DNA from 4 places in the Roseateles sp. GW821-FHT09B06 genome. Region 2 is predicted to be linked to each of the others. Evidence: predicted binding sites of a transcription regulator. Region 2 holds the regulator's gene; each other region holds the start of a gene.
The links. The regulator sigma-54, encoded in region 2, starts transcription at its own class of promoters, with help from an activator protein. The targets are predictions, from matches to a motif close to TGGCANGNAANCTGCTTT.

Region 1: a site for sigma-54 is predicted at 2,641-2,658, ahead of AC07OQ_RS17305 (transglutaminase family protein). Genes of this name have one in related genera too.
Region 3: a site for sigma-54 is predicted at 2,227-2,244, ahead of AC07OQ_RS08035 (TorF family putative porin). Genes of this name have one in related genera too.
Region 4: a site for sigma-54 is predicted at 2,182-2,199, ahead of AC07OQ_RS11830 (EDSAP-1 family PEP-CTERM protein). Genes of this name have one in related genera too.

The regions. Positions count from the first base shown of each region.
Region 1 is NZ_JBWKPM010000021.1:37,331-42,286, reverse strand. It holds gene AC07OQ_RS17305 (transglutaminase family protein) at 1-2,529, opposite strand, end outside; gene recG (ATP-dependent DNA helicase RecG) at 2,680-4,752, shown strand; gene AC07OQ_RS17295 (peptidylprolyl isomerase) at 4,775-4,956, opposite strand, start outside.
Region 2 is NZ_JBWKPM010000040.1:2,371-7,326, reverse strand. It holds gene lptB (LPS export ABC transporter ATP-binding protein) at 1-729, shown strand, start outside; gene AC07OQ_RS22780 (RNA polymerase factor sigma-54) at 817-2,331, shown strand; gene AC07OQ_RS22775 (THUMP domain-containing class I SAM-dependent RNA methyltransferase) at 2,379-3,638, shown strand; gene AC07OQ_RS22770 (16S rRNA (uracil(1498)-N(3))-methyltransferase) at 3,643-4,374, opposite strand; gene AC07OQ_RS22765 (GFA family protein) at 4,481-4,888, shown strand; gene AC07OQ_RS22760 (hypothetical protein) at 4,898-4,956, opposite strand, start outside.
Region 3 is NZ_JBWKPM010000006.1:199,114-204,069, reverse strand. It holds gene AC07OQ_RS08045 (TRAP transporter substrate-binding protein) at 1-389, opposite strand, end outside; gene AC07OQ_RS08040 (YifB family Mg chelatase-like AAA ATPase) at 509-2,029, opposite strand; gene AC07OQ_RS08035 (TorF family putative porin) at 2,297-3,016, shown strand; gene glnK (P-II family nitrogen regulator) at 3,044-3,382, shown strand; gene amt (ammonium transporter) at 3,426-4,943, shown strand.
Region 4 is NZ_JBWKPM010000011.1:50,695-55,650, forward strand. It holds gene AC07OQ_RS11820 (XrtA/PEP-CTERM system exopolysaccharide export protein) at 1-183, opposite strand, end outside; gene AC07OQ_RS11825 (FAD-binding oxidoreductase) at 437-2,041, shown strand; gene AC07OQ_RS11830 (EDSAP-1 family PEP-CTERM protein) at 2,237-3,205, shown strand; gene AC07OQ_RS11835 (GNAT family N-acetyltransferase) at 3,370-4,668, opposite strand; gene prsT (XrtA/PEP-CTERM system TPR-repeat protein PrsT) at 4,750-4,956, opposite strand, start outside.

The DNA.
Region 1 (4,956 bases), on a different contig from region 2:
CGCGCCGTGGACCGCCCGGCTGCGCTCGATCTCCGCGAGCGCGATCTCCAGCTCGCGCAGCTGGTCGTTGCGCGCCTCGTCGACGCGCGGGGCCTGGCTGGTCGGACCGATGAAGAGGCCCGAGAACAGATAGCTCAGCGAGGGGTGGTTGTGCCAGTAGGCCAGCAGCGAGGCCAGCAGGTCGGGCCGGCGCAGGAAGGGCGAATCGGCCGGCGTGGCGCCGCCCAGCACGAAATGGTTGCCGCCGCCGGTGCCGGTGTGGCGGCCGTCCAGCATGAACTTCTCGCTCGACAGGCGCGACTGCCGGGCCGCCTCGTAGAGGAACTCGGTGTGGGCGACCAGTTCCTTCCAGTTGTGCGCCGGGTGGATGTTGACCTCGATCACGCCGGGGTCGGGCGTGACCTGCAGCAGCTTCAGGCGCGGGTCGCGCGGCGGGCCGTAGCCCTCCAGCACGATCTTGACGCCCAGCTCGACGCAGCTGGCCTCCACCGCGGCCAGCAGCTCCAGGTAGTCCTCCAGCCTTTCCAGCGGCGGCATGAAGACATAGAGCACGCCGCGGGCCCGGCCGGTGCCTGCGGCCTTGGCGCCGAATTCGGCCGACGGGCCGTTGGCCCGTCGGGGATCGCGCGCCTCCACGCACAGCGCGCTGCGGGTGATCCAGTGCGCGCTCTGGAAGCGCTCGGGGCGCTGGTCGAGCGGATCGGTGAACAGCAGGGCCGGGCCGAGGCCGCCCCCCTCGCCCTCGCCCTCGCCCTCGCCACCGCGAATGCCATTGCCGACGCCGCGCCGGTCCGCCAGCGGCTGCGTGCGCAGCCGCGCTGCCGCCGGCAGCGCGCCACGCGGGGCGAACGGGTCCTGCTCGATCAGATAGGGGTAGTCGCTCTTGCCGACCCAGGGCAGCGAGTCCAGCGGCAGGCGGTAGCCCATCGGCGAGTCGCCCGGGAACAGGTACATGCGCTCGTCGCGGAAGAACCAGGGGCCGCTGACCCAGGGCGCGCCGGCCAGGCCGGGAGCGCCCGCTTCGCCCTTCTTGATCGGCAGCACATAGCCGACCACCTGAGACAGGCCTTGCTCGAAGATGCGGCGCAGGCGGCTGCGCTCCATCTCGTCGTCCAGCTTCGATTCGAAGGGGTCGACATTGACCGGCAGGCGGCGTTCGCGCCACAGGTAGTACCAGGTGTCTTCAAAGCCGGGCTGGACGAAGCCCGGATTCAGCCCCAGGCGGGCGGTGAGCGCGTGGATGAAGGCGCGGGCATCCTCGCTGGTGTAGGCATGGGCCTCGCGCTCGTCGGCGAACAGGCTCGGATCCTGCCAGCAGGGCTGGCCGTCGGCACGCCAGCAGATCGACAGGGCCCAGCGCGGCAGCTGCTCGCCCGGGTACCACTTGCCCTGGCCGTAGTGCAGGAAGCCGCCCCGGCCGTACTCGGCGCGCAGGCGCTGCACCAGCTCCTGGGCGTAGAGGCGCTTGGTGGGGCCCAGCGCGTCGGTGTTCCATTCGGCGCCGTCGCGGTCGTCCACCGCGACGAAGGTGGGCTCGCCGCCCATGGTCAGGCGCGCGTCGCGGTCCAGCAGCTCGGCATCGACCTGCTCGCCCAGGCGCAGCACGGCGGACCATTGCGCTTCGGTGTAGGGCTTGGTGACGCGCGGCGACTCCCAGATGCGGGTGACGGCCATCTCGTGGCCGAACTCGACCTCGCTCTCGTCCACCGCGCCGCTGATCGGCGCGGCGCTGGAGGGCTGGGGCGTGCAGGCCAGCGGGATATGGCCCTCGCCGGCAAACAGGCCGGAGGTGGGGTCCAGGCCGATCCAGCCGGCGCCGGGCAGATAGACCTCGCACCAGGCATGCAGGTCGGTGAAGTCCACCTCGGTGCCGCTGGGGCCGTCCAGCGCCTTCTGGTCGGGGGTCAGCTGGATCAGGTAGCCGGAGACGAAGCGCGCCGCCAGGCCCAGATGACGCAGCAGCTGCACCAGCAGCCAGCCGGAGTCGCGGCAGGAGCCGGAAGCCTTGGCCAGGGTCTCCTCCGGCGTCTGCACGCCCGGCTCCATGCGGATCAGGTAGGACACGTCCTGCTGCACGCGCTGGTTCAGCGCCACCAGGAAGTCGATGGTCGGCACCGGCTCGCGCGGGATGCCAGCCAGGTAGGCCGCCAGCCGCTGGGTGGCCGGCCCGGTCACCAGATAGGGCGCCAGCTCGGCGCGCTGGCCGGCCTCGTAGTCGAACGGCACCTGCTGGGCATGCGGCTCGAGGAAGAAGTCGAAGGGGTTGTAGACCGACATCTCGGCCACCAGGTCGACGGTGACCTTGAACTCCGTGGCCTTGTCGGGAAACACCAGGCGCGCCAGGTAGTTGGCGAAGGGATCCTGCTGCCAGTTGATGAAATGCCCGGCCGGCTCCACCGTCAGCGAGTAGGACAGGATGGGGGTGCGGCAATGCGGCGCGGGCCGCAGGCGCACCACCTGGGGCGACAGCCCGACCCGGCGGTCGTAGCGATAGCGCGTGACATGCTTGAGCGCGACATGGATGGACAAGGCGTTCTCCCAAAGCAAGGAACCGGCAGCGCGAAGCATCGCAGATCGGGATGACATGCGGCATAGGGCATACGGGCCGTGCCCGGCCCGGACGCCGCGCTCGCACCTTGCTCAGCAATAAGCAGGCCAGCCCAAGGCAGAATCCCGCCCATGCCCGAGGCCAGCCCCGCCCCCGCCACCGCGTCGCCCCCCAAACCCAAGTCCGCGCCGCAGAAGGCCATGGAGAAGCTGGGGCTGACGCGCGACATCGACCTGGCCCTGCACCTGCCGCTGCGCTACGAGGACGAGACGCGGCTGACGCCGATCGCGCAGGCGCGCGAGGGCGACACGGTGCAGTGCGAGGGCGTCGTGACCGAGTGCCGCGTCGAGCTGCGCGGTCGGCGCCAGCTGATCGTGAAGATCGAGGACGAGGCCGGCGCCCAGCTGCTGCTGCGCTTCATCCATTTCTACCCCGCACACCAGAAGACCATGGCGGAGGGCCAACGCCTGCGCGTGCGCGGCGAACTGCGCGGCGGCTTCTTCGGGCGCGAGATGGTGCACCCGCATTTCAGGGCGGTGGACGAGGACACGCCGCTGGCGCAAAGTCTGACCCCCGTCTACCCGACCAGCGCCAGCCTGCCCCAGGCCTATCTGCGCAAGGCGGTGGCGGCCGGCCTGCGGCGCGCGGATCTCGCCGAGCTGCTGCCGCCGGACACGGTGCCGCGCCAGCTGCCCACGCTGCGCGAGGCGCTGGACTTCCTGCACCACCCGCCGCCGCGCCTGGGTCTGGCCCAGCTGGAGGACCACAGCCACCCGGCCTGGCAGCGCCTGAAGTTCGAGGAGCTGCTGGCCCAGCAGCTGAGCCAGCTGCAGGCCCAGCGCGAGCGCGCGCGGCTCAAGGCGCCCGCCCTCAGGGCAGCGCGCGGTGGCCTGCACGAGCAGCTGCTGGCCGCCCTGCCCTTCGGCCTGACCGGGGCGCAGCAGCGCGTCGGCGAGGAGATCGCGCAAGACCTGGCCCGCCCCGCACCGATGCACCGCCTGCTGCAGGGCGATGTCGGCGCGGGCAAGACCGTGGTCGCGGCACTGGCCGCGGCGGTGGCGATCGACGCCGGCTGGCAATGTGCGCTGATGGCGCCCACCGAGATCCTGGCCGAGCAGCATTTCCGCAAGCTCGTGGGCTGGCTGGAGCCCTTGGGCCTGAAGGTGGCCTGGCTGACCGGCAGCGTCAAGGGCCGCGCGCGCCAGAAGATGGTCGATGCGGTGGCCGACGGCTCGGCCCAGCTGGTGATCGGCACGCACGCGGTGATCGAGGACAAGGTCAGCTTCAAAAAGCTGGGCCTGGCCATCATCGACGAGCAGCACCGCTTCGGTGTCGCGCAGCGGCTGGCGCTGCGCAAGAAGCTCGCCGGCCAGGCGCTGGAGCCGCATCTGCTGATGATGAGCGCGACGCCGATCCCGCGCACCTTGGCGATGACCTATTTCGCCGACCTGGACGTCTCGACCATCGACGAGCTGCCGCCGGGTCGCACGCCCATCGTCACCAAGGTGTTCGCCGACGAGAAGCGCCACAACGTGATCGAGCGCATCCGCGACGAAGTGGGCGACAAGGGCGCGCAGGTCTACTGGGTCTGCCCCTTGATCGAGGAGTCGGAAACGCTGGACCTGAAGAACGCCACCGAGACCCATGCCGAGCTCAGCGCCGCCCTGCCCGGCCGCCTGGTGGGCCTGCTGCACGGCCGCATGCCGAGCGCCGAGAAGGCCGCGGTGATGGCGCGGTTCAGCGCCGGCGAGATGAGCGTGCTGGTGGCCACCACGGTGATCGAGGTGGGCGTGGACGTGCCCAATGCCAGCCTGATGGTGATCGAGCATGCCGAGCGCTTCGGCCTCTCGCAGCTGCACCAGCTGCGCGGCCGCGTCGGCCGCGGCGCCAAGGCCAGCGTCTGCGTGCTGCTCTATGCCGGGCCGCTCTCGCCCACCGGCAAGGACCGGCTGCGCGCAATGGCCGAGACCAACGACGGCTTCGAGATCGCGCGCCGCGACCTGGACATCCGCGGCCCCGGCGAGTTCATGGGCGCGCGCCAGAGCGGCGCAGAGCTGCTGCGCTTTGCCGACCTGCAGGAGGATGCGCCGCTCTTGAAGGCCGCGCGCGAGCTGGCGCCCCGGCTGCTGGACCGGCATCCCGACGCGGCACGGCGCCAGGTGGAGCGCTGGCTGGGCGGCAAGGCCGAGTTCCTGAAGGCCTGAGCAAGGCGCGCCGCGCGGCCGGCTATTTCAGCCGCTGCACCCAGTACACCAGTACCTCGGTGCGCGGCCGCCGGTCGTTGTCGCTGTAGACATAGACCGGCACGTCGTTGATCGCGTCCAGCGTGGCCAGGCCCGAGATCAGGCGGCCGAACACCGCGTAGCCCGGCTGGGTGGCGCTCTGGTAGTCGAGCGCGCGGTTGTCCA
Region 2 (4,956 bases):
GAGGCCGAGGGCCTGCAGAAGAGCTATGGCGTGCGCAAGGTGGTCAAGAACGTCCACCTCGACGTGCACAGCGGCGAGGTGGTGGGCCTGCTGGGGCCCAACGGCGCCGGCAAGACCACCAGCTTCTACATGATCGTCGGCCTGGTGCGGGCGGACGCCGGCGAGATCCGCATCGACGGCCAGTCGGTGCAGCGCCTGCCGATCCACCAGCGCTCGCGCCTGGGCCTGTCCTACCTGCCCCAGGAGGCCTCGATCTTCCGCAAGCTGACGGTGGAGGAGAACATCCGCGCCGTGCTGGAGTTGCAGCGCGACGCGCAGGGCCGCGCCTGGGACAAGGCGCAGATCAGGCAGGCGCTGGACAGCCTGCTGGGCGAGCTCTCGATCGAGAAGCTGCGCGACAGCCCGGCGCCGGCGCTGTCCGGTGGCGAGCGCCGGCGCGTCGAGATCGCGCGCGCGCTGGCCACCCAGCCGCGCTTCATCCTGCTGGACGAGCCCTTCGCCGGCGTCGACCCGATCGCGGTGCTGGAGATCCAGCGCATCATCCGCTTCCTGAAGAGCCGCGGCATCGGCGTGCTGATCACCGATCACAACGTCCGCGAGACCCTGGGCATCTGCGACCGCGCCTACATCATCAGCGAGGGCGCCGTGCTGGCCGAGGGCACGCCGCACGAGATCGTCGAGAACGCCGACGTGCGCAAGGTCTATCTGGGCGAACATTTCAGGATGTAGCCGATGAAGCCCCCACGCTCACTCCGTTCACTGCCCCCCGCGGGGGCGCAGGCCGGCCTCGGGACGGCCCTGCGCCCGGCCTAGCCGATGAAACCCTCCCTGCAGGTTCGCCTCAGCCAGCACCTGGCCCTGACCCCTCAGCTGCAGCAGTCGATCCGGCTGCTGCAGCTCTCGACCCTGGAGCTGAACCAGGAGGTCGAGCAGATGCTGGCGCAGAACCCGCTGCTGGAGACCGACGAGGAGTTCGCCGACGCTCCGCCGCCCGAGATGCCGGAGCCACGCCAGAGCAGCAGCGCCGAAGACGGCGCCGGCAGCAGCAGCACGCCCGACGCCGACGCGCCGCAGGACGAGATACGTGCCGAGGACTTCGGCACCACCGAGCGCGAGGACTGGGAGAACGGCACCGAGCGCGACGATTTCGACGGCATCCGCGAACTGCCCGGCAATGCCTCCGGCAGCGGTGGCGACGAGGACGGCGAGCGCCCGGAGCAGGAATCCCCGGGGCTGAGCCTGCAGGAGCATCTGAATCTGCAGCTGGCCGGCATGATGCTGAGCCCCGAAGACCGGGCGGCGCTGCGGGTGTTGATCGAGTCGCTCAACGAGGATGGCTATCTGGAAGACAGCCTCGAGGAACTGGCCGAAGCCCTGACGGGCCCCGAGGCCGATCCCGAGACGCGCGAGGAACTGCTGGACCGGCTGCGCTGCGCGCTGAAATGGCTGCAGAGCCTGGAGCCGGCCGGCGTGGGCGCACGCGACCTGCCCGAATGCCTGCTGCTGCAGCTGCGCGCCCGGCCGCGCAGCGAGGCCCAGGCGGTGGCCATCCTGATCTGCAAGCAGCACCTGGAACTGCTGGCCAAGCGCGACCTGAAACGCCTGATGAGCCTGACCGGCGCCGACGAGACCCTGCTGCGCGAGGCCCAGGCCCTGATCACCGGCCTGGAGCCCAAACCCGGCCGCCCTTTCGCGCATGGCCAGGCCCAGGTGGTGGTGCCGGACGTGATCGTGCAGAAGGTGGGGCGCGAGTTCCGCGTCATGCTCAATCCCGAGGTGGCCCCGAAGCTGCGCATCAACGAGCTCTACGCCCAGGCCCTGCGCGCCACGCGCGGCGGCGTCAGCAACACGCCGCTGGGCGGCCAGCTGCAGGAGGCGCGCTGGTTCATCAAGAACATCCAGCAGCGTTTCGACACCATCCTGCGCGTCTCGCAGGCCATCGTCGAGCGCCAGAAGGGCTTCTTCACGCATGGCGAGCTGGCGATGAAGCCGCTGGTGCTGCGCGAGATCGCCGACGAGCTGGGCCTGCACGAATCCACCATCTCGCGCGTGACCAATGCCAAGTACATGGCGACGCGCTTCGGCACCTTCGAGCTGAAGTATTTCTTCGGCTCCGGCCTGTCGACCGAGGCCGGCGGCAACGCCTCCAGCACCGCGGTGCGCGCGCTGATCAAGCAGTTCGTCGCCGCCGAGGACGCGGCCAAACCGCTGTCGGACAGCGCGCTGTCGAACATGCTGGAGGAGCAGGGCATCCAGGTGGCACGCCGCACCGTGGCCAAGTACCGCGAGGCGCTCAAGATCGCGCCGGCAAACTTGCGCAAAACCATGTAGCCCGGCCGACCTGGGACAATACGGGCCTGAACCCTCGCGCCCCAGCCATGTCCCAGAACGAAACCCTGCACCTGTTCCTGTCCTGCCCCAGCGGCGTCGAGCCCTGGCTGGAGGAGGAGGTGCGGGCCATCCTGCCCAAGACCCATGTCGAGGCGCTGCGCGGTGGCGTTGCGGTCAAGAGCGATGCCGACGGGGTGATGAAGCTCAATCTGGAGAGCCGCCTGGCCCAGCGCGTGCTGATCGAGCTGATCGACGGTCCCTACCGCCACGAGGACGACATCTACGCGCTGGCGCGCAAGATCGACTGGACGCGCTGGATCACCCCCGCCAACACGATACGCGTCGACGTCACCGCGCAGCGTTCGCCGCTGCAAAGCCTCAACTTCACGACCTTGCGCGTCAAGGACGCGATCTGCGATGTGCTGCGCGACGCCACCGGCGAACGCCCCAGCGTCGACACCCGCTATCCGGACCTGCCGGTGGTCATGCATGTGGGCCCCGAGTACGCGACGATCTATGTCGACAGCTCGGGCGAGCCCCTGTTCAAGCGCGGCTGGCGCGAGGACAAGGGCGACGCGCCGCTGAAGGAGACCCTGGCGGCCGCGATGCTGGCGGCGGCCGGCTGGAAGGGCACGCCCGAGAGCGGCGGCGCGCTGCACGATCCCTGCTGCGGCTCCGGCACCATCGCGGTGGAGGCCGCGCAGATCGCCTGCGGCATGGCCGCCGGCATGCAGCGCCGCTTCGCCTTCGAGCGCCAGCTGCCCTTCCAGCCGCTGCGCGCACGCTGGCAGCAGATCAAGGCCGCGGCCAAGGCGCGCGAGCATGCGCCGGCCGTGCCGATCTACTGCAGCGACGTGGCCTTCCGCATGGTCGACTTCGCGCGCCGCAATGCCGAGCGCGCCGGCGTGGCCCAGTACATCCAGTTCAACGGCGGCGACGCGCTCGAGCGGCCGGCGCCGCAACTGGCCGATGGCATGCCCGGCACCGTGATGATGAACCCGCCCTATGGCGAGCGCATCGAGGTGCGCGGCAAGGCCGCGGCCTATCGCGACGCCTCCGGCTCCGAGCAACGCGACGCCGACGACGACTTCTTCCCCCGCCTGGCCGCGCATTGGAAGCGCGCCTACACGCAGAATCCGGCCGGCTGGACCGCCTGGCTGCTGTGCCCGGACATGAAGCTGCCCAGCAAGATGCGGCTCAAGGAATCGCGCCGCATCCCGATGTGGAACGGGCCGATCGAGTGCCGCATGTTCCGCTTCGACCTGGTGGCCGGCTCGGCCCGCAAGGACAAGCCGAGCACCGACTAGGTGCCTAGCGAACCGCCGACAGCGCCAGCCACCCGAGCACCGCCAGCGGCGCCGTGTCGGCGCGCAGGATGCGCGGCCCCAGGTTCATGGCCAGGAACCCGCAGGCGCGTGCGGCCTCTTCCTCGGCCGGACCGAGCCCGCCCTCGGGACCGCTGAGCACCAGGGTCTCGTCGGCCGCCGTCTGCGCACCCAGGGGCTGGGCCGCGCTCGGGCTCAGCAGCCAGCGGCGCTGCCGGGGCGCATCGAGCGGGGCCAGGTCCTGCAGCCAGGCCGCCAGCGTGCGCACCGGCGCGATCCGCGGCACGACGGCGCGCCCGCTCTGCTCGCAGGCCGCGATGGCCACGCCCTGCCAGTGCGCGACCTTCTTGTCGGCCCGCTCGGCATTCAGGCGCAGCACCGAGCGCTCGCTCATCAGCGGCTGGATGCGGGCCACCCCCAGCTCGGTGGCCTTCTCGACCAGGCCGTCCATGCGGTCGTTCGCCGGCATCGCGAGGGCCAGCGTGACCGCCTGCGCCAGCTCGCGCCGCACCGGCTGGCGCGACTGCAGCCGCACGCGCACCTCGCTGCGCCCCATGGCCAGCACCTCGGCCTGCCAGTCGTCGCCCGTGCCGTCGAACAGCAGCACCGGGCTGCCGGGCTGCAGGCGCAGCACCTGGACATGACGGGCCGCGGCGGGCGGCAGGCTGAACTCGCCGGCCTGGGCGAGCGGCTGATCGACATAGAAACGCGGGGGCATGGTCGTGATGATTCAACTTCTCAGGGCCGCAATGCTGACACAAGCTGGCAGCAGCAGGGCCTAAGAATCACGCCTCCCCGCACAAGACCCACAGGAAGGACAGCGCATGAACATGAAGACCTATCGCGGCAGCTGCCATTGCGGCCAGGTACGCTTCGAGGCCGATCTCGATCTGAGCCGGGCCAGCGGCCGCTGCAACTGCTCGATCTGCAGCAAGACCCGCACCTGGAACCAGCTGGGCCGGCCCGAACAGCTGCGCGTGCTGGCCGGCGAGGAGCAGCTGAACGACTACCAGTTCGGCTCCTGCAGCGGCCACCACCTGTTCTGCCGGCATTGCGGCGTGCGGCCGTTCGTGCGCGGCCATCTCGACATCCTGGGCGGCGACTACATCAGCATCAATCTGGCCTGCCTGGACGACGTGGCGCCGGCGACGCTGGCCGCCATTCCGATCGGCTATGCCGACGGGCTCAACGACAACTGGCACCAGGCGCCGGCGCTCACCAGCTATCTGTGAGCCCGGCCCTCAGGTCCGCAGCCCGAGCGCCTGGCGCAGCAGCCGGGCCGCATCGTCGCCCTTGCCCT
Region 3 (4,956 bases), on a different contig from region 2:
CCCTGCTTGTCCAGGCGCTGCGCGATCTGCTCGCGGGCGGCCTTCCAGAGCTTCTCGGAGGCGTCGAAGGAGCTGGCCAGGAAGGGCACGCTGTCGATCTCGAACATCGCGTCCTCGTTGCCCAGGGCCGACATCAGCACCTCGCCGATCGGCACGATGCCCTGTTGCACGCCGCGCTTCACCTCGGGGCGCTTCAGCAGCACGCTATTGCTCTGCACCTTGAATTCCAGCTGGCCGGCGGTGGCGGCCTTCACGTCCTCGGCGAACTGGCGCACGTTCTGGGTCAGGTAGTTGGCGTCCGGCTGTTCGGCCGACATATTCCAGGTGACGGCCTGGGCGGCGCTGGAGAGCAGGACGGCGGCGGTGGCGCTGAGCAACAGACGTTTCATCGGAGGCTTCCTTGGGGCATGGGTAGTGGCGCGAATGTCCGGCAATCCGGCGCAAAGGTCGACCGAGAAATAATGATCATCGGACTCAACATTTGCTGATCGCCGGGGCGTTCTCCGTATTAACCCGAGGCCTGCAAACCGCGTCGCAGCTGCACGGCCTCGGCCATATGGGCGGGCTCGATGGCGGGGCTGGCGGCCAGGTCGGCAATGGTGCGGGCCACCCGCAGCACCCGGTGGTAGCCGCGGCCCGACCAGCCCAGGCGCGCCGCGGCCTTCTGCAGCAGCGCGGTGGCGGCCGGGCTGGCCTGCGCATGCTGTTCCAGCTGGCCGGCCGTCAGCTGCGCGTTGGCGCAGCCCTGGCGCCCCAGCGACCGGGCATGGGCGCTCGCCACGCGGGCGGCCACGACGCTGCTGGCCTCGCCGTCCGGCGCCGCCGCCAGCGTCTGCGGCGCCAGCACCGGCACCTCGACCAGCAGGTCCAGCCGGTCCAGGAAGGGGCCGGACAGGCGCGCCTGGTAGCGCGCCACCTGGTCGGGCGTGCAGCGGCATTCACGCAGCGGGTTGCCCTGCTGACCGCAGGGGCAGGGGTTCATCGCGGCCACCAGCTGGAAGCGCGCCGGGAACTCGGCGCGGCGCGCCGCGCGGGCGATCAGGATGCGGCCGCTCTCCATCGGCTCGCGCAGGGCCTCCAGCGCGGCGCGCGGGTACTCGGGGAGTTCGTCCAGGAACAGGACGCCATGCTGGGCCAGCGAAATCTCGCCGGGGCGGGGCGGCGAGCCGCCGCCCACCAGGGCCACGCTGGAGGCGCTGTGGTGCGGCGCGCGCAGCACGCGCCGGCCCCATTGCGCGGGCTCGAACTGGCCGGCCAGGCTCAGCACCGTGGCCGACTCCAGCGCCTCCTCGTCGCTGAGCGGCGGCAGCAGGCCCAGCAGGCGCTGCGCCAGCATCGACTTGCCGGTGCCCGGCGGGCCGATCAGCAGCAGGCTCAAGGCCCCGGCCGCGGCGATTTCCAGGGCACGCTTGGGGCCGGGCTGGCCCTTGATGTCGCGCAGATCGGGCAGGGGCGTCTCGGACATGGCCGGGCCTTGCGCCGGCCGGGCCCGCGCGAGCGTCTCGGTGCTGCCGGGGCTCAGCGCCGCCACCAGATCGAGCAGATGCCGCACGCCATGTACCCGCGCCTCGCCGACCAGGGCGGCCTCCTGCGCGCTGGCCTCGGGCAGCACCAGGGCGCGCGCTGCACCGCCATGGCGCAGCGCCAGACCCATGGCCAGCGCGCCGCGCACCGGGCGCAGCTCGCCGGCCAGCGACAGCTCGCCCGCGCATTCCAGCCCGGCCAGGCGTGCGGCGTCGATCTGGCCGTTGGCGGCCAGCAGTCCCAGGGCGATCGGCAGGTCGAAGCGGCCGCCTTCCTTGGGCAGGTCGGCCGGCGCCAGGTTTACGGTGATGCGCTTGTTGTGCGGGAAGCCCAGGCCGCTGTTCAGCAGGGCCGCGCGCACCCGCTCGCGCGCCTCCTTGACCTCCGTGTCCGCCAGACCGACCAGGGTGAAGGAGGGCAGGCCGTTGGCCAGATGGACCTCCACGCTGACCGGCACGGCGGCCAGCCCATCGAGCGCGCGGCTGTGGACAACGGCCAAGGACATCGGACGGCCCTCCCGGCGCCTGTGGCGCAGACCAAGTTCCCGGGTCGATTGTGGCGCCGCCGAGGCGCTTGTGGCGGCGCCGTGATGCACGGAAAAGGGGCACGCACCAAGCTGGAGCTTTGACATTTCGGAACCAAAACGGTGCAATCCGGGGGATCTTCTCGCATGGAATGACGGCCGACCGATGGGGCGGCGCCTGGCACGGAAGCTGCAACGCTGCTGCGAAGTCCCGCCTCCCCATACACAAATCCAGCTAGGAGTCCCGCGATGAAGTTGATGCTTGCCGCGCTTGCCGCCACCCTGACCCTGGGCGCAGCGCCCGTCGTTCAGGCCCAGGAGGCCAGCCCCCTGTCCTTCAACGTCAGCCTGACGACCGACTACCGCTACCGCGGCATCTCCCAGACCCGCCTGCGTCCGGCCGTGCAGGGCGGCATCGACTACGCCCACGACAGCGGCTTCTATGTCGGCGCCTGGGCTTCGTCGATCAAGTGGATCAAGGACGCCGGCGGCGATGCCGACGTCGAGATCGACGTCTACGGCGGCTACAAGACCGAGCTGCTCAAGGGGGTCACGGTCGATGTGGGCGTGCTGACCTACAGCTATCCCAAGAACAAGCTGCATCCCAGCGCCAACACCCAGGAAATCTACGGTGCGCTGGGCCTGGGCCCGGCCACGCTGAAGTACTCGCACAGCGTCAGCAATCTGTTCGGCTTCGCCGACAGCAAGAACAGCCAGTACCTGGAGGCGGCCGCGACCATCGAGCTGTTCGACGGCTACACGATCACGCCCCATGTCGGCTATCAGCGCGTCAAGAACAACAGCGACTTCTCCTATACCGACTACTCGGTCACGGTCAACAAGGAGTTCGCCGGCTTCGTCTTCGGCCTGGCGGCCGTCATCACCGACACCGACGCCTATGTGTACGCGCCGAAGAACAAGAACCTGGGCAAGGATGCCTTTGTGTTCTCGGTCAAGAAGACCTTTTGAATCTAGTGAGTGGACGAGGAGAAGCGCATGAAACTGATCACTGCCGTCATCAAGCCCTTCAAGCTTGACGAAGTGCGTGAAGCCCTGAGCGCCATCGGCGTGCAGGGTCTGACCGTGACCGAGGTGAAGGGCTTTGGCCGCCAGAAAGGGCACACCGAGCTGTACCGCGGCGCCGAGTACGTGGTGGACTTCCTGCCCAAGGTGAAGATCGAGGCGGCGGTGGCCGACGACGTGGTCGAGCAGGTCATCGAGGCGATCGAGAGCTCGGCCCGTACCGGCAAGATCGGCGACGGCAAGATCTTCGTGTCGCCGCTGGACCAGGTGGTGCGCATCCGCACCGGCGAGACCGGCCAGGACGCGCTCTGAGCGCGCCCGCAAGACCGAACAAATAATTTCCGGAGATTCCCTCATGAAGAAACTACTTGCCAGCCTGGCGCTGGCCGCGGCGGTGTTCGCCCCGGCCCCGGCCGTCTGGGCCCAGGATGCCGCCTCGGCCCCCGCCGCTGCCGTGGTGGCCGCAGCCTCCGACGCCGCGGCTCCTGCTGCTTCCGCGCCGGCCGAGGCCGCCTCGGCGGCCGCCGCACCGGCGCCCGTGCCCAACAAGGGCGACACCGCCTGGATGATGGTCGCCACCCTGCTGGTGATCCTGATGACCGTGCCCGGCCTGGCCCTGTTCTACGGCGGCCTGGTGCGCAGCAAGAACATGCTGTCGGTGCTGATGCAGGTGATGGTCGCGTTCTCGATGATCGTCGTGCTGTGGGTGCTGTACGGCTACAGCCTGGCCTTCACCGAGGGCAACAAGTTCGTCGGCGGCTTCGATCGCGTGCTGCTCAAGGGCATCTGGGACAACGCCGCCGGCACCTTCGCCAACGCGGCCACCTTCAGCAAGGGTGTCTACATCCCCGAGGTGCTGTTCGCCGCCTTCCAGGCCACCTTCGCCGGCATCACCGCCTGCCTGATCGTCGGCGCCTTCGCCGAGCGCATCAAGTTCGGCGCCGTGCTGCTGTTCCTGGCCCTGTGGTTCACTTTCAGCTACATCCCGATGGCCCATATGGTCTGGTTCTGGATGGGACCGGACGCCTACGCGGCCGCCAATGTGGCCGAGGAAATGACCGGCAAGGCCGGCCTGATCTGGCAATGGGGCGCGCTGGACTTCGCCGGCGGCACCGTGGTGCACATCAACGCCGCCGTGGCCGGCCTGGTCGGCGCCTACATGGTGGGCAAGCGCATCGGCTACGGCAAGGAAGCCTTCACCCCGCACAGCCTGACCCTGACCATGGTCGGCGCCTCGCTGCTGTGGGTGGGCTGGTTCGGTTTCAACGCCGGCTCGGCGCTGGAAGCCAACGGCTTTGCCGCGCTGGCCTTCATGAACACCTTTGCCGCCACCGCCGCCGCCGTGCTGGCCTGGTGCATCGGCGAGGCCCTGCTGAAGGGCAAGGCCTCGATGCTGGGCGCCGCCTCGGGCGCCGTCGCGGGCCTGGTGGCCATCACCCCGGCGGCCGGCAATGTCGGCATCGGGGGCGGCCTGATCATCGGCTTCATCGCCGGCTTCGCCTGCCTGTGGGGCGTGTCGGGCCTGAAGAAGCTGCTGGGCGCGGACGACTCGCTGGACGTGTTCGGCGTGCATGGCGTCGGCGGCATCGTCGGCGCGCTGCTGACCGGCGTGTTCAACTCGCCCGACCTGGGTGGCCCCAGCGCCGTCGGCGACTGGGTCACGGTGGCCATGGTGGCGCCGGATGCCTATTCGATCGCCGGCCAGGTCTGGATCCAGGCCAAGGCCGTGCTGCTGACCATCGTCTGGTCCGGCGTGGTGTCGCTGATCGCCTTCAAGATCGTCGACCTGGTGATCGGCCTGCGGGTCTCGGAAGAGGCCGAGCGCGAGGGCCTGGACATCACCTCGCACGGCGAGACCGCGTATCACAAGTGATGATGCGCTGCGG
Region 4 (4,956 bases), on a different contig from region 2:
ATCCGGCCGCACCGGCACCGACATGGACAACTCCGGATTGCGCCAGACAATGATGTTGAGATTGTCGCCGGCCCCCACCACGTAGCTGTAGTCCGGGCTTGCAGCCGACGCCGGAGCCGGCGGATATTTGGCCGCCCCGATGGCACAGGCCCCGAGCGACAGGGCGACGGCCCCATATGTCAGCCAACGAGCGACGGACCTTGCACACTTAGCGTAGTTCTTCAAGACGACTCCTCTCCAATATTAAAAAGGCGCGAGCTCACCGTCATCTCGCGAAGCACAACCAACTGCTCGCCACGGACGCACGGCCAAGGCTTCGACAGCAATATATTGATCAGCTTGACGCCGCTGGACATCATGCCATAGTGACTGACCGGCTTCCGCCCGGGAAGCCACGGAGTTACAGGGAATCAGCGCAACTTTTCCCATATTTCAAATGACCAGCCGAATTCAAGCAGCAGTTCACGATTGGCAAGCATTGCTGGGCCCGGAACAGGTCCTGAACGCGGAGGCAGCTCAACAAAACTACGGCCAGGACACCAGCGGCCTTCATCGTGCCATGCCGGCCGCTTTGCGCATCAGCGACCCGGCGACCTTGCCATCGGTGTTGCGCATTGCACAACAACACGGCGTTGCTGTGTACCCCATAAGCACGGGGCGCAACTGGGGCTATGGCTCTGCGCTGCCCGTGCAGCAGGACTGCGCCCTGATTGACTTGTCGCCAATGAACCGGATCCTGCATTTCGATGCCGATCTGGGTGTGGTGACGGTCGAACCGGGCGTCACCCAGGGCATGCTGGCAGACTTTCTCGATGCCGGCGGTCATGATTTCATGGTGCCGGTCACCGGCGCCGGCCCCAGCTGCAGCTTGCTGGGCAACGCGCTGGAACGAGGCTACGGCATCACGCCGTACACCGATCATTTCGGCGCGGTCACCGACCTGGAAGCCGTTCTGGCCGACGGCAGCCTCTATCGCAGCGCGCTCCGCGAAGCCGGCAGCGAGGAACTCGCGCGGCTTTTCAAGTGGAACCTGGGCCCCTATACGAATGGGCTTTTCACGCAGAGCGGCTTCGGGATCGTGACACGCATGAGCATCCTGCTGGCCAGGCGTCCCGAGTGCATCCGTGTCTGCCTGTTCAGCCTGAAGGACGACGCCTTGCTGGAACCCGCGATCGATCGTATCCATGCAATTTTGAGCGGCCTGCCCGGCATCGTGGGCGGCCTCAACCTGATGAACCGACACCGGGTGTTGGCCATGACAGCCCCCTACCCCGAGGCCTCGCAACTGGATGCAGACGGACTCATTCCCGGCGAACTGCTCAATGCCATGGGGCGTGCCTATCAAATTGCCCCATGGACCGGTTTTGCCAGCCTTTACGGACCGCGGAGCATCGTCAAGGCCGCGCAGCGTGAGATTCGACGCCACCTGGCGGGAGTCGCCAGCCGCCTGCTATTTCTGTCGCAAGGGCAGGCTCAGACCTTGGCAAGAATGGCCTCCTGGGCGCCCGGAAAATTGGGGCACAAACTGACGCAAACCGCCACCACCCTGGCCTCCGCGCTTGAGCTGGTATCCGGCCGCCCGAATGAAACAGCCCTGCCACTGGCCTACTGGCGCGGGGGCCGCCCGTCCGGAGCCCAGGTGCGCAACCCTGCCACCGAGGGTGGCGGGGTCAGCTGGTATGCACCGCTCGTACCGATGCGCGCGAGCATGTTGCGCGAGTACGTCAACTTCGTTCACGGCACGACCCGGCGCTTCGGAATAGAACCCCTGATCACCTTCACCAGCATTGGTGAGCGCTTGTTTGATAGCACGGTGCCACTGCTCTTCGACAGAGTAGACACCGAGGCGGTGGCGCAGGCACGGAACTGCCTGGAAAACCTGATCGAAGAAGGCCGGCACAAGGGCTTTCATCCCTACCGACTGAATATCGATTCAATGCCGAGCTTCGCCTCTCGACATCCATGCTCGTCGGCCCTGGTCTCGAAGCTCCGTAAGGCCGTGGACCCCGGCAGCCTGATCGCGCCGGGACGCTATGCCTGACATGTCGGCCATGTCGGCCATGTCGGCCATGTCGGCCATGTCGGATAGTTTTACAGCCCACATGGCAGCCTCTCTTCATTTCACCGGTTTTTTTGCTTTTATCTTTTATAAATCAACAACTTAAGTATCAGCCACAAAATTGGCACGCATCATGCTTTATTGAGGACAGTCACCTTGACTGCACTGGAGACCTCAATGAATCTCAAGCAAACGAAGATCCTCGTCGCAATGGCTGCGGCGCTGGCCGGCGTTGCTGCGGCCCCGGCATATGCGGGCGCGTTGGCGGCAGCCGACCTGAATGTCACCGCGCTCTATCTGTCTGACGCGGCCGGCATCCCGCTCGCCGCGAATGCCAGCCTGGTCATCGGATCGGAATCGCGCACCGGCACCGCCAATGCGAACTACAACGGCGTGTCCGCCATTGGTCCCGGCCCCGGCAGCCTGAGTTCCAATGCGATTGGCGCCCCTATCGATGTGCTGGCACGCTGTGTTGGCCCGGATTGCGGCACCGTGGCCGGCACGTTGTACGGCGGCAACTACGAAAACAATGGGACGGCGCATATCCTGCCGCCGCCCACGGCGAACTTTGCGCTGGGCGACATGAACATCAGCGGTTCGGCTGTTGGTGGGGCGGTGCAAGGCCTGACCCGGGCCGATGCAGCCGCCATTGGCCCGAACAACGAGGGCGGCAGCAATGCCACCATCCTGAATTCGGCCTCGGTCACCTCGACTTTCACGGTCGGCACCAGTTTCAACGGACGGGTTGCCATCACGGCCGATGCCTATCATGCGCTGTGGGTGAGCAATGCCCTGAACCGCAAGGACCAAGCCTCGGGTGGCATCTCTTGGCTGATGACCCTGAATTGCAACCCGGGAAATGGGCAGAGTTGCGCTTCGTTCGGCTCCACCTTGGTCTTCCAGCCCACCGAACTCAACAAGACCGGGTTCGTGACCGACAGCGCATTCAACACCAGCTACAGCTTCAGCGGTACGGCAATATCTGATGCCCGCGACTTCGTTGCTGGCAACACCTATACCCTGTCCATCATCCAGGCGAGTAACGTAACCGTGATCAGCGCCACCCCCGAGCCGGCCAGCTTGGCCTTGGTAGGCGCCGCGCTGCTGGGTCTGGGCGTCGCTTCGCGCCGTCGCAGCAAGAAGTAAATTCCGCCGTCAGGCAAACCCAAAGGGGCCACTTGGCCCCTTTTTTGTTTATCTAGATGTCCCGTTTGATCTCGACCACCGGCCCGCGCCCTGCGTCGGCGGTGCGGCAGTCGATCTTCATCAAGCTGAAGTCCCCCGGGACGTCAGCAAGCTGGTACGTCTTCTCACGCGCATTGCAATAGGTCGTCCGACGTATGCCCCACCTCGAGCGCTGCCACACAGCGCCGCCAGGCAGCGTCTGGCTCATCCAGCTTGAAGCCGAAGAACTCGCTGGACTCGCTTTGCTTCTTGCGCACGGCCTTCACGTGGATCAACGAACGCTCCCCTTCGCCCAAATCAATGACGGCCTCGCCATCAATGTCCAGGGGAAGATCCAGTTTCGACTCGGCTTGAAAACCAGATAGTGATACCTCAACGACAGTCAGCATAAAGACCCGATCGCTGCCTTCCAATTGGAATCGGACTTGTCCAGGGCAACGCAACGAATAGCGCTGGTGCCGTCGCAAAGGGTGATCTCCTGTCGCATTGCTGCCGAGCATTGGTAAAACCCAACGGTACTCCGTCAGTTGATAGATGGACCACAGCAAAGCCTTGCGCCTGTCATCGAGTCTTGCGAAGGTGTCGCTGCATTTGTTGAAAAAGTGATCGAGCAGCACCGGCGTCATCACTGGATCATTGGTCGTGAAATACCTCCGCTTCGGAAAGCGAATATTCTGCAGGCGTAATCCAACAAAGTATTTGTAGAGATTTTTTCGCGGACGACGACGCCCGTAGATCTCGCGGAAGACCTCCGGCGCAACTCCCAGGTCCAAACTGGCCCCAACGGCCGGCGCACCATTGGCAAAGTCATAGTGATCCACCGGCCGCTCACGCAGGCGCCTGAAAAACAAGAGGGACTCGTAGAGTTCGATTTTCTCCGGATTGACCGCGATGACCAAATGGCGCGTATCGAAAAACTCCGTGCAGTATTCATACATGAACTTCATTAACGGAAACAGGATCGCTCCGCCCGTCTTCCGAAAGTCCGGGTGCACGGCCAGCGCCGAGATCTCAGCGATGTTTCCCGCCTGAGCCCGTACCGGCTCGAGGTCGAAAATCTGCTGCAGCGGGAAACCGAACACCCCCTCCCGCACCATCGACATGGTGCCGACCACCTTACCCTCATACTTGGCGCACAAGGTCGTCGTGGTCGGCAATGCGTGATAGATGGTGATGCGCATGCCCGATGGGTCCGGCTTCATGAAGCCACTTGCCACATAGGCATCGTGCAATATTCGGAAACACGCTTCCAGGTCTTCTTTGGTCTTCGCGATCTCCAGCACCAGGCGCGAATCTGGCTCTGGATCGCAATCGATCATGTGTCGGTAGACTGCGAACCGTGCATCGGTCGGCAGATAGCCAAACAGGCGACGCAATCCCTGATGGAGTCTTTTACGCAAACTTGATCGACGAATCTTTTTCATGGTCTGCCCCCTATGTACGCCCGCCCAGCCATGCCCCCTTGCTCAACAGCAGCAATTCAACAGTTCGACAACAAGTCACGCTCAAAGTGACATTGACAGTTTCTTAACGTCGGCCTGCTGTGCGAATTTATCGCCAAGCTTTGCTAAGCGATCCAACTCCTCCTTCGCCTCCGATTTCCTGCCTGCCGCGACAAGAAATTTCGCGAGATGCAGGCGATGCAAGTGGTATTCGGGCGCCAAGGCAATCGACTTCTTCTGCAAATCGATCGCTTCGTTCAATCGACCCTG